2 linked regions of the Variovorax paradoxus genome follow. The protein of the gene in region 1 interacts with the protein of each later gene in a pairwise test. Links are inferred from orthologs where the notes say so. Each region holds a gene or a part of one and is shown in the gene's direction. Other genes may lie near its edges.

Region 1 (5,881 bases):
CGATGCCGTAGACGAAGAAGTCGAAATACTCGGAAGCGCGACCGATGATCACGCCGACCGCGATCTCGCCCGGGGCAATGTGCGAATGGTCGGCGTCTGCGGCGCGGGCGCCGCCTTCGGGCGTGTGCGACACAGGCTGGGCGCCTTGTGGACTGATGCTGGACGTCGTCATCTTGCTGGCTGGCTGTAATTCAGGCGTCACGCCGGAGCGCGACACAGGGGGGAATTCTGGACACCCTGTAGCGTCTCACCGATTTGCGTTTACCGCCATAGGACAAAACGTCCAATAGGCGAAATCCCTCGGGCGGCGTAGATTGCAGGGTCATTTTTGCGCGGCCTTCGCACTCTCCTCTCCCGGCATGCACATCCTCAAGACCCTTCGCCGAGCGCTCCTGCTGCTCTCCGCCATTTTCCTGGCGGGCTGCAACACAGTGCTGTTGAACCCCTCCGGCGACATCGCCAACCAGCAGGGGCGTCTCATCATCGTCTCGACGGTGCTGATGCTGATCATCATCATCCCGGTGATCGCGCTGACCATCTTCTTTGCCTGGCGCTATCGCCAGTCGAACAAGGAGGCCACCTACAGCCCCGACTGGGACCACTCCACGCAGCTCGAGCTGGCGATCTGGGCCGCGCCGCTCCTGATCATCATCGCGCTGGGCGCGATCACCTGGATCAGCACGCATACGCTGGACCCGTACCGCCCGCTGAGCCGCCTGGACGCGCAGCGCCCGATTCCCGCCGAAACCAAGCCCCTGGTGGTCGAGGTGGTGGCGCTGGACTGGAAGTGGCTCTTCATCTACCCCGAGCAGGGCATTGCCACGGTGAACGAACTGGCGGCTCCGGTGGACCGCCCGATCAGCTTCAAGATCACGGCCTCGTCGGTCATGAACTCCTTCTTCATCCCCGCGCTGGCCGGCCAGATCTATGCCATGCCGGGCATGGAGACCAAGCTGCACGCGGTGATCAACAAGCCGGGCGAGTTCGAAGGCTTCTCCGCCAACTACAGCGGCGCGGGCTTCTCGGGCATGCGCTTCAAGTTCCACGGCCTGAGCCACGACGGCTTCGACCAGTGGGTGGCCAAGGTCAAGGCCGGCAAGGACGGCGAACTCACGCGCGAGCAATACAAGAAGCTCGAAGTGCCGAGCGAGCGCGAGCCCGTGCGCCACTACGCCGCGGTCGACCCGGCCCTGTACGACGCCATCCTGAACCTGTGCGTCGATCGCAACAAGATGTGCATGAAGGAAATGATGGCCATCGACGCCGACGGCGGCATGGGCAAGCCCGGCGCCTTCAACATCGCCACCAAGCAGGCCTGGCAGGCCGACTCCCTCGACACGCCCAAGCGCAAGTACGTCACCGCGATGTGCACCACCGAAGACTAAGAAGATGCTGCAGAACCTAGACCTGACGAAGCTCGTCTTCGGCCGCCTCTCCTGGGAGGCGATTCCCCTTCACGAGCCGATTTTGCTCGTGACCTTCGCGGCCGTGATCCTGGGCGGCCTGGCGCTGCTGGGCGCCGTGACCTACTTCAAGCTGTGGGGCACCTTGTGGAATGACTGGATCACCAGCATCGACCACAAGAAGATCGGCATCATGTACATCATCCTGGGCCTGGTGATGCTGCTGCGCGGCTTCGCCGACGCGCTGATGATGCGGGCCCAGCAGGCCGTCGCCTTCGGCGACAACGCGGGCTTCCTGCCGCCGCACCACTACGACCAGATCTTCACCGCCCACGGCGTGATCATGATCTTCTTCGTGGCGATGCCGCTGGTCACGGGCCTCATGAACTTCGTGGTGCCGCTGCAGATCGGCGCGCGCGACGTGGCCTTTCCGTTCCTGAACAACTTCAGCTTCTGGATGACCACCTTCGGCGCCGGCCTCGTGATGGCGTCGCTGTTCGTGGGCGAGTTCGCCAAGACCGGATGGCTGGCGTACCCGCCGCTGTCGGGCATCCTGTTCAGTCCTGACGTGGGGGTCGATTACTACATCTGGTCCTTGCAGATCGCGGGGGTGGGCACATTGCTCTCGGGCGTGAACCTGCTGGCCACCATCGTGAAGATGCGCGCGCCCGGCATGACCATGATGAAGATGCCCGTCTTCACCTGGACGGCCCTGTGCACCAACGTGCTGATCGTGGCTGCCTTCCCGGTGCTCACGGCCGTGCTGGCCCTGCTGTCGCTCGACCGTTATGTCGGCACCAACTTCTTCACGAACGACCTCGGCGGCAACGCCATGATGTACGTGAACCTGATCTGGATCTGGGGCCACCCCGAGGTGTACATCCTGATCCTGCCGGCCTTCGGCATCTTCTCGGAAGTGGTCTCCACCTTCTCGGGCAAGCGCCTGTTCGGCTACGCCTCGATGGTGTACGCCACGGTCGTGATCACGATCCTGTCGTACCTCGTGTGGCTGCACCACTTCTTCACCATGGGCTCCGGCGCCAGCGTGAACTCGTTCTTCGGCATCACGACGATGATCATCTCGATCCCCACGGGCGCGAAGATCTTCAACTGGCTCTTCACCATGTACCGCGGCCGCATCCGTTTCGAGTTGCCCATGATGTGGACCATCGGCTTCATGATCACCTTCGTGATCGGCGGCATGACCGGCGTGCTGCTGGCCGTGCCCCCGGCCGACTTCGTGCTGCACAACAGCCTGTTCCTCATTGCCCACTTCCACAACGTGATCATCGGCGGCGTGCTGTTCGGCATGCTGGCGGGCATCACCTACTGGTTCCCGAAGGCCTTCGGCTACAAGCTCGATCCGTTCTGGGGCAAGTGCTCGTTCTGGTTCTGGATCGTCGGCTTCTGGATGGCCTTCATGCCGCTGTACATCCTGGGCCTGATGGGCGTCACGCGCCGCATGAGCCACTTCCAGGACATGTCGCTGCAGATCTGGTTCCAGGTCGCCGCCGTCGGTGCCGTGCTCATCGCACTGGGCATCGCCTCGTTCCTGATCCAGCTGGTGGTGAGCTTCATCCGCCGCGAGTCGCTGCGCGACACCACGGGCGACCCGTGGAACGGCCGCACGCTGGAGTGGTCGACCTCGTCGCCGCCGCCGGCCTACAACTTCGCGTTCACGCCGCGCGTGCACGACAACGACGCCTGGACCGACATGAAGGCCCGCGGCTACCAGCGTCCGCTGGAAGGCTTCAGCCCCGTGCACATGCCCAAGAACACGGCCGCCGGCTTCATCATCGCGGCGCTGAGCGCGGTGTGCGGCTTTGCGCTGATCTGGCAGATGTGGCTCCTGGCCGGCATCGGCTTCGTGGCCATGCTGGTCGCGATCATCGTCCACACCTTCAACTACAAGCGCGACTACTACATCCCCGCGGAAGAAGTCGTGCGCACCGAAGCCGAACGCACCCGCCTGATGGCTGCCGCCCATGTCTGATACCACCGCTCTCTCCACTCCCCCGGGCGTGCACGTGCACGCCCACAGCGACCTGACGGGCAAGCCGCCGGTGTTCGAGCTGTTCCACGTCCGCAACGAGGACCACCACCCCGAGAACGGCACGCTGCTGGGCTTCTGGCTCTACCTGATGAGCGACTGCCTCATCTTTGCCTGCCTGTTCGCGGTATACGGCGTGCTGGGCCGCAGCTACGCGGCCGGCCCCTCGGGCGCCGACCTGTTCGACCTGCCGCTGGTGGCGATGAACACGTCGCTGCTGCTGCTGTCGTCGATCACCTACGGCTTCGCGATGCTCGAGATGCAGCGCAAGCGCATGGGCGGCGTGCTGCTGTGGCTGGGCATCACCGGCCTGCTGGGCCTGGGCTTCATCGGCCTGGAGCTGTACGAGTTCGCGCACCTGCTGCACGAAGGCGCCGGCCCGCAGCGCAGCGCGTTCCTGTCGTCGTTCTTCGCGCTGGTGGGCACGCACGGCCTGCACGTGAGCTTCGGCATCATCTGGCTCGTCGTGCTGATGTTCCAGCTGCCCAAGCACGGCTTCACCCCCGCCAACCGCCGCCGCCTGATGTGCCTGTCGATGTTCTGGCACTTCCTGGACGTCGTGTGGATCGGCGTCTTCACCTTTGTGTATCTGATGGGATCGATGGCATGAGCGCCCACACCGACACCGCCGCGCACGGCCATGGCGCACACGATGGGCACGACGCCCATCACGACGACGGCCCCGTGAGCCACAGCACCTTCAAGGGCTACATGACCGGCTTCGTGCTGGCCGTGATCCTGACCGCGATCCCGTTCTGGCTCGTGATGGGCAAGGTGATCGCCAACCCGAGCACTACCGCGCTAGTCATCCTCGGCTTCGCCGTCGTGCAGATCGTGGTCCACATGGTGTACTTCCTGCACATGGACGCGAAGTCGGAAGGCGGCTGGAACATGCTGGCGCTGATCTTCACGCTGGTGCTCGTGGTCATCACGCTGGCCGGGTCGTTGTGGGTCATGTATCACATGAACACCAACATGATGCCGGCCATGGTCCACGACATGAAGAACATGCCCTGATGGCCTCGGCCGCCCGCCCGCGCTCGGTTGTCACGCGTGCGGCGCTGGCGGTCTGCGCCGTCCTCGCCTTTGCCGGCTTTCTTGCGCTCGGCACCTGGCAGGTCGAGCGCCGGGCCTGGAAGCTCGACCTCATCGCCCGCGTCGACCAGCGCGTGCACGCCCCGGCCACCGACGCGCCGGCGCGCTCCGAATGGCCCACGGTCAACGCGGCCAACGACGAATACAGACACGTGCGCCTTCGCGGCACGTTCCTCCATGACAAGGAAGCGCTGGTGCAGGCCAGCACCCGGCTCGGCGCCGGCTTCTGGGTGCTGACGCCGCTGCGCACCGCCGACGGCAGCGTCGTGCTCGTCAACCGCGGCTTCGTGCCGCCCGAAGCGCGCGAGCGCGCGGCCCGCACCGCCCCCGAGCCCCAAGGCGACACCACCGTGGCCGGCCTGCTGCGCCTCACCGAACCGAAGGGCGGCTTCCTGCGCACGAACGACCCCACGGCCGACCGCTGGTTCTCGCGCGATGTGCAGGCCATTGCCGCCGCGCGCGGCCTGGCAGAGGTGGCGCCCTACTTCGTCGATGCCGAAGCCGGCCCTGCAACCGCACAAGCCGCCCCCGCATGGCCGGCAGGCGGCCTGACCGTCATCGCCTTCCCCAACAGCCACCTCGTCTACGCCCTCACCTGGTACGGGCTGGCGCTGATGGTGCTGGGCGCCGCCTGGTTCGCGTGGCGCGACGACAGGCGCCGGCAGGCGGCCCCCGGCGGCAGCGGCGAAAATGCGCGGCATGCCGACACCGCAAGCGCCGATCCCGCCAATGTCCGCCGCGACTGACAAGCTCGCCGCGGTGGCCGGCGAGCTGCACGCCCCGCGCGCGGGCGTCGCGAGCCTGGACAACGTCATCGGCCACCAGAACATGCAGCAGCTGATCCAGCTGCGCTGGTTCGCCGTGGTCGGGCAGGTCGCCACCATCCTCGTGGTGCACTACGGCTTCGGCATCCGGCTGCCGCTGAACCACATGCTGCAGGTGCTCACCTGCCTGGCGCTGTTCAACATGGTGAGCCTGCTGCGCCTGCGCATCCACGGCCGCGTGACCAACGGCGAGCTGTTCGTCGCGCTGCTGGTCGACGTGGCCACGCTCACGGCCCAGCTGTACCTCAGCGGCGGCGCCACCAACCCCTTCGTCTTCCTGTACCTGCTGCAGGTGATCCTCGGCGCGGTGCTGCTCAAGGCCTGGTCGACCTGGACCATCGTGGTCATCACCGGACTGTGCTTCGCGGGCCTGGCGCTGTTCTCGCGCCCGCTGCCGCTGCCGCTGGACCACGACCGCGGCCTGTGGAGCCCCTACGTGCAGGGCATGCTGGTGTGCTTTGCGCTCAACGCCGCGCTGCTGGTGGTCTTCATCACCCGCATCAGCCGCA
Region 2 (5,715 bases), 2.0 Mb from region 1 along the record:
CGGCAACCTCAGCAACTGGTCGCCCTGGCTCACGGCGGCGGCGCCGGGGCTCATCTATTCAGTGCTGTCGCTCACAGCCTTCAGCTGGCTGGTCCTGAGGCGATGACCTCGCAAGTGCCGGGCACCGTGCTGCTCGCGCACGGCTCGCGCGACGCGCGCTGGCGCGAGCCCATCGAAGCCGTTGCCGCCCGCATGCGCGCAGACGACCCCGCCGTGCGCGTGCTGTGTGCCTACATGGAACTGGCCGCGCCCGACCTGCCGACCGCCGCCGCCGCGCTGATTGCCGACGGGGCCACCGCAGTCCATGTGGTGCCGCTGTTCCTCGGCATGGGCAAGCACGCCCGCGAAGACCTTCCGCTGCAGCTCGACGCGCTGCGCGAGCGTTGGCCCAAGGTCGCGTTCTCGCTCGCCCCGATCGTCGGCGAATCGCCTGAACTGGTCGCCTTGCTGGCCCGGCTTGCCATCAAATCCTGAAGTCCCGGTCATTTTTATAGACTTCAAAGGCATAATGAATTCCGCAATCAGACGGAATTTGATATGAATCTGCACCAGTTCAAGTTTGTTCAGGAAGCCGTGCGGCGCGGCCTGAACCTCACCGAGGCGGCCAAGGCACTGCACACATCGCAGCCCGGCGTCTCCAAGGCGATCATCGAACTTGAGGAAGAGCTCGGCGTCGAGATCTTCGCCCGCCACGGCAAGCGCCTGAAGCGCATCACCGAACCCGGCCAGCACGTCATCGCGAGCATCGAACTCATCATGCGCGAAGTGGGCAACTTGAAGCGCATCGGCGAGCAGTTCAGTGCGCAGGACAGCGGCACGCTGTCCATTGCCACCACGCACACCCAGGCGCGCTATGTGCTGCCGGTGCCCGTGGCCAACCTGCGCGAGGCCTATCCGAAGGTCAACGTGAGCCTGCACCAGGGCTCGCCCGACCAGGTGGCGCGCATGGTGATCGACGAAATCGCCGAGATCGGCATCGCCACCGAATCGCTCGACGGCTATGCCGAGCTGGTCACGCTGCCCTGCTACGAATGGCAGCACGTGCTGGTGCTGCCCAAGGACCACCCGCTGGCGGCCAAGGAGCGCGTGTCGCTCGAAGACCTGGCGGCCGAGCCGATCATCACGTACCACCCGTCGTTCACCGGCCGCACGCGCATCGACCATGCCTTTGCGCAGAAGAAGCTCACGCCGCGCATCGCGCTCGAAGCCATCGACTCCGACGTGATCAAGACCTACGTGCGCCTGGGTCTGGGCGTGGGCATCGTGGCCGAGATGGCCGTGCGCGACGAGTCGAACGCCGACCTCGTGGTGCGCCCGATGGGCCACGTGTTCGGCCAGAACATCGCGCGCGTTGCCTTCAAGCGCAGCGCCTACCTGCGCAACTTCGTCTTCAAGTTCGCCGAGCTGCTGTCCGACCGCCTCGACCGCAACCTGATCGCGAAGGCCCTGAGCGGCCATCAACAAGATTACGAACTCTGACCTTTCGCTTTTTCCCCCGCGACGACCGACCATGAGCACCGCCACCCCTTCGTCTTCTCCCCGCACGCCCGAGATCACCACCAAGCTGCCGGCTGTCGGCACCACCATCTTCACCGTGATGTCCACGCTCGCGGCCGAGAAGAACGCCGTGAACCTCGGCCAGGGCTTTCCCGATTTCCACTGCGATCCGAAGCTGCTCGAAGACGTGACCGCCGCCATGGCGGCCGGCCACAACCAGTACCCGCCGATGCCGGGCATTCCGTCGCTGCGCGACGCCATCGCCGCCAAGATCGAGGCGCTCTATGGCCGCAGCTACAGCGCCGCGACCGAGATCACCGTCACGGCCGGTGCCACGCAGGCGATCATCACGGCCATCCTGGCCATCGTGCGCCCCGGCGACGAAGTGATCGTGCTGGAGCCCTGCTACGACAGCTACGTGCCCAACATCGACCTGGCCGGTGGCAAGGTCGTGCGCGTGCCGCTCGTGCCCGGCACCTTCCGCCCCGACTTCGACAAGATCGCCGCCGCGCTCACGCCGAAGACGCGCGCGATCATCATCAACACGCCGCACAACCCGAGCGCCACGGTCTGGACCGAGGCCGAGATGCGCCAGCTCGAAGACCTGCTCGCGCCCACCGACGTGTTCGTGATCAGCGACGAGGTCTACGAGCACATGGTGTTCGACGACTCGCGCCATGAAAGCGTGGCGCGTTTCCGGGGCCTGGCGGCGCGCAGCTTCATCGTCAGCAGTTTCGGCAAGACCTACCACGTCACCGGCTGGAAGGTCGGCTTCGTGGCCGCGCCCGCGCCGCTGATGGCCGAGTTCCGCAAGGTGCACCAGTTCAACGTGTTCACCGTGAACACGCCGATGCAGCACGCGCTCGCGCAGTACATGGCGCGGCCCGAGCCGTACCTGGAGCTGCCGGCTTTCTACCAGCGCAAGCGCGACCTGTTCGCGGCCGGCCTGGCCGAGAAGACCCGTTTCAAGCTGCTGCGCAGCGAGGGCAGCTACTTCCAGTGCGTCGACATCTCGGCCGTGAGCGATCTCTCCGAGGCCGACTTCTGCCTGTGGCTCACCCGCGAGATCGGCGTTGCGGCGATTCCGCTGTCCGCGTTCTACGGCGACGGCTTCGACCAGCGCGTGGTGCGCTTCTGCTTCGCCAAGAAGGACGAGACGCTCCTCGCCGCGCTCGACCGCCTCGCGAAGCTCTGACGCCGGCGAGCCAGAGCATCCAGGCACCGCAATGGCGATGAACCGGCCGCGCTGGATCCTGCTGGCCCTGGGCCTGTCGTTCTTCCTGGTGGGCGTGGCCGACGCGTTCATGCCGCCACTGCACGGCAAGGACTACACCGCGCTCGACGTGGTGCATGTGTTCCTCATTTCGGCGCTGTGCTACATGTGGTGCCGGGCCGACGGCCTGGTGCGCGGCGTGCCCGCGCCCGGCCGCTCGGCGCTGCTTGCGGGCGTCTTTCCGGTGCTGGGCATTCCGGTCTACTTCTTTCGCACACGACCGTGGCGACGGGCGCTGCTGGCCACGCTGGGCGCCGCGGGATTCCTCGTGATGGGCCTGGTGCTGGCTGCCGTGGGTACCTTGTCGATCGAGTTCATGCGAAGCTGAAAGCCACCCGGATGAACTCCGCCCGCCTCGCCACGCGGGTCTGGGCGTGGGGCTGAACCCCCTGCTCTCCGACGACGCACGCGCCAAGCGCCGACGCCCACGGTAGGACAGTCCTGACCGCCGAAGGGGCGGCTCTCCGGCGCTTGCGGCGTCCCGGGGCGATGAGCATGAAGGCTCGTTACAACAAACGTCCCAGGAGAAAACCATGTCTCTCTCGTTCATTCTGCTGATCGTCCTGATCCTGCTGCTGATCGGCGCGCTGCCGAGCTGGGGTTACAGCCGGTCCTGGGGCTACGGGCCCAGCGGCGGCCTCGGGCTCGTGTTGCTGATCGTGGTGGTCCTCGTGCTCATGGGCCGCATATAGCGCCCACGCTGCCATAAAGAAAGCCCGCGTCGCCGCGGGCTTTTTTACGCCTGCAGTTGCGCCCAGGCCTTGTCGAGCCGCTTCACGCTCACCGGCTGCGGCGTGCGCAGCTCCTGCGCGAAAAAGCTCACGCGCAGTTCCTCGAGCAGCCAGCGGAACTCGAGCATGCGGTCGTCCACCACGCCCTTGCGCTCGGCGACGAGGCGCCAGTAGCGCTGCTCCTGCGGCTTCAGTTCGGCCAGCTTGGCGGCGTCGCGTGCGGGGTCGGCGCGCAGCTTGTCCAGACGCAGCACGATGGCCTTGAGGTAGCGCGCAAAGTGCTGCAGCTGCGTCCACGGCGCGTCGGCGATGAAGCGCTTGCCGACGAGCTTCTGCAGCTGCTGCGCCGCGTCCTGCACCGCCTCGGGCTGGATCTTCGTGTCCTTGATCTTGCGTGCGGCGGCTGCGTACTCCACGAGGACGACGCCCGCGAGCCGCGACACCTCGTTGGCGATCAGCGTGAGCCGCCCGCGCCCTTCTTCGAGCCGCTTCTTGAAAGCGAACTCGTCGGTCGGCAGCGGCTCCTGCAGGAACGCGCGGTCGATCGCCACGTCGATGATCTGCGTGCGCAGCTCTTCCGACGTGCCCAGCGGCATGTAGGCGACCGACATCTTCTGCAGATCGGGGATGTTCTTCTCGAGGTACTTCAGCGCGTCCTTCAGCTGCAGCGCGAACAGGCGGCGCAGGCCGGCGCGGTGCTTCGCGGCGGCCACGGCGGGCTCGTCGAACACCTCGATGGTCACGGCATCGCCCTCGTCGCGCAGCGCCGGGAAGCCGATGAGCGACTGCGAACCGCGCCGCACTTCCATCAGCTCGGGCAGCTCACCGAAAGCCCAGGTCGTGTAGCGCTGGCCGGCGGGCAGCGCGGGCGTGGCCTTCTCGGGCGCGGCGTTCTTCGCGGGTGCCTGGCCTTCGCCTGCAGGCGAAGGCTTGGGGGCCGGTGCCGCCTTCACATTGAGCCCCGCCAGCGCCTGGAACGCGCCACGCGCCTGCGCGCCCAGCTCGGCCTTCAGCGCGCCGAGGTTGCGGCCCATGCCGAGCTGACGGCCGTGCTCGTCGACGATGCGCAGGTTCATGAACAGGTGCGGCGGCAGCATGTCGAGCTTGAAGTCGGCGCGCTTCACGTCGATGCTGGTCAGGTCGCGCACGCGCTTGAGCAGCACGTCGGTGAGCGAACCGGTGCCGAAGAGTTCGGGCGCCGACAGTTCCTCGGCCAGCTTCGTCGCCGACTCGGGCAGCGGCACCAGCCGCGAGCGCGGGCGCTGCGGCAGGCTCTTGAGCAGCGCCTGGATCTTGTCCTTGAGCATGCCCGTCACCAGCCACTCGCAGCGCTCTTCGTTCACCTGGTTGAGCACGAACAGCGGCACGCTGACCGTGAGGCCGTCTTTCGCGTCGCCCGGTTCGTGCAGGTAGCTTGCGGCGCAATCGACACCGCCCAGGCGCAGCGTGGGCGGGAACGACTGCGTCGTGATGCCGGCCGCCTGGTGGCGCATGAGTTCGTCGCGCGTGAGGTACAGCAGGCGCGGCTGGTCTTTCGACGCGTGGCGGTACCAGTTCTCGAAGGTGATGCCGCTGGCCACGTCGGCCGGCATCTGCGCGTCGTAGAAGGCGAAGATCAGTTCGTCGTCGACCAGCACGTCCTGCCGGCGCGCCTTGTGCTCCAGGCCTTCGACCTCGCGCACCAGCTTGCGGTTGGCCGTGAGGAACGGGAACTTGCTTTCCCACTGGCCGCCGACCAGCGCTTCGCGGATGAAGATTTCCCGCGCCGACACCGGATCGACCTTGGTGAAATCGACACGCCGCCCGCTGTAGACCACCAGGCCGTACAGCGTCGCGCGCTCCAGCGCCGAGACCTGCGCGCCCTTCTTCTCCCAGTGCGGATCGAGCAGCTGCTTCTTCAGCAGATGCTCCGCCACCTGCTCGAGCCACTGCGGCTCGATGTTGGCGATGCCGCGCCCGAACAGCCGCGTGGTCTCGACCAGCTCGGCCGCGACGATCCAGCGCCCGGGCTTCTTCTTCAGGTGCGCGCCCGGGTGCTTGTAAAACTTGATGCCGCGCGCGCCAAGGTAGGCCTCGTCGTCCTCGAGCTTCCAGCCCACGTTGCCCAGCAGGCCCGCGAGCATGGACAGGTGCAGCGGCTCGTAGCCGGCCGGCGTGGCGTTGATGCGCCACTTGTGCTCGGTGACCACCGTGAGCAGCTGCGAATGGATGTCG

Evidence for each region.
Region 2: the proteins of cyoB (region 1) and GFK26_RS23840 interact in binary tests that used the Escherichia coli proteins (3 or more experiments, as listed by UniProt). The link is inferred for Variovorax paradoxus from one-to-one orthologs.

The regions. Positions count from the first base shown.
Region 1 is NZ_CP045644.1:7,125,881-7,131,761, forward strand. Bases 911-3,892 are described here. They hold cyoB (cytochrome o ubiquinol oxidase subunit I), read left to right. Parts: upstream 911-1,389; coding sequence 1,390-3,396; downstream 3,397-3,892. Other genes in these bases: cyoA (ubiquinol oxidase subunit II), read left to right, coding at 911-1,385; cyoC (cytochrome o ubiquinol oxidase subunit III), read left to right, coding at 3,389-3,892. Also shown: GFK26_RS33120 (MFS transporter), read right to left, coding at 1-172; more of cyoA, read left to right, coding at 360-910; more of cyoC, read left to right, coding at 3,893-4,063; cyoD (cytochrome o ubiquinol oxidase subunit IV), read left to right, coding at 4,060-4,470; GFK26_RS33145 (SURF1 family protein), read left to right, coding at 4,470-5,294; GFK26_RS33150 (ATP-binding protein), read left to right, coding at 5,278-5,881. UniProt on the Escherichia coli protein: Cytochrome bo(3) ubiquinol oxidase is the terminal enzyme in the aerobic respiratory chain of E.coli that predominates when cells are grown at high aeration.
Region 2 is NZ_CP045644.1:5,166,873-5,172,587, reverse strand. What follows is about bases 786-3,601. They hold GFK26_RS23840 (pyridoxal phosphate-dependent aminotransferase), read left to right. Parts: upstream 786-1,510; coding sequence 1,511-2,692; downstream 2,693-3,601. Other genes in these bases: hrpA (ATP-dependent RNA helicase HrpA), read right to left, coding at 3,507-3,601; GFK26_RS23830 (DUF3309 family protein), read left to right, coding at 3,304-3,462; GFK26_RS23835 (rard protein), read left to right, coding at 2,724-3,098; GFK26_RS23845 (CysB family HTH-type transcriptional regulator), read left to right, coding at 786-1,479. In the rest of the region: LPS export ABC transporter permease LptG, read left to right, coding at 1-106; GFK26_RS23850 (sirohydrochlorin chelatase), read left to right, coding at 103-474; more of GFK26_RS23845, read left to right, coding at 538-785; more of hrpA, read right to left, coding at 3,602-5,715. UniProt on the Escherichia coli protein: Shows aminotransferase activity with methionine and histidine as substrates, and to a lesser extent also with phenylalanine.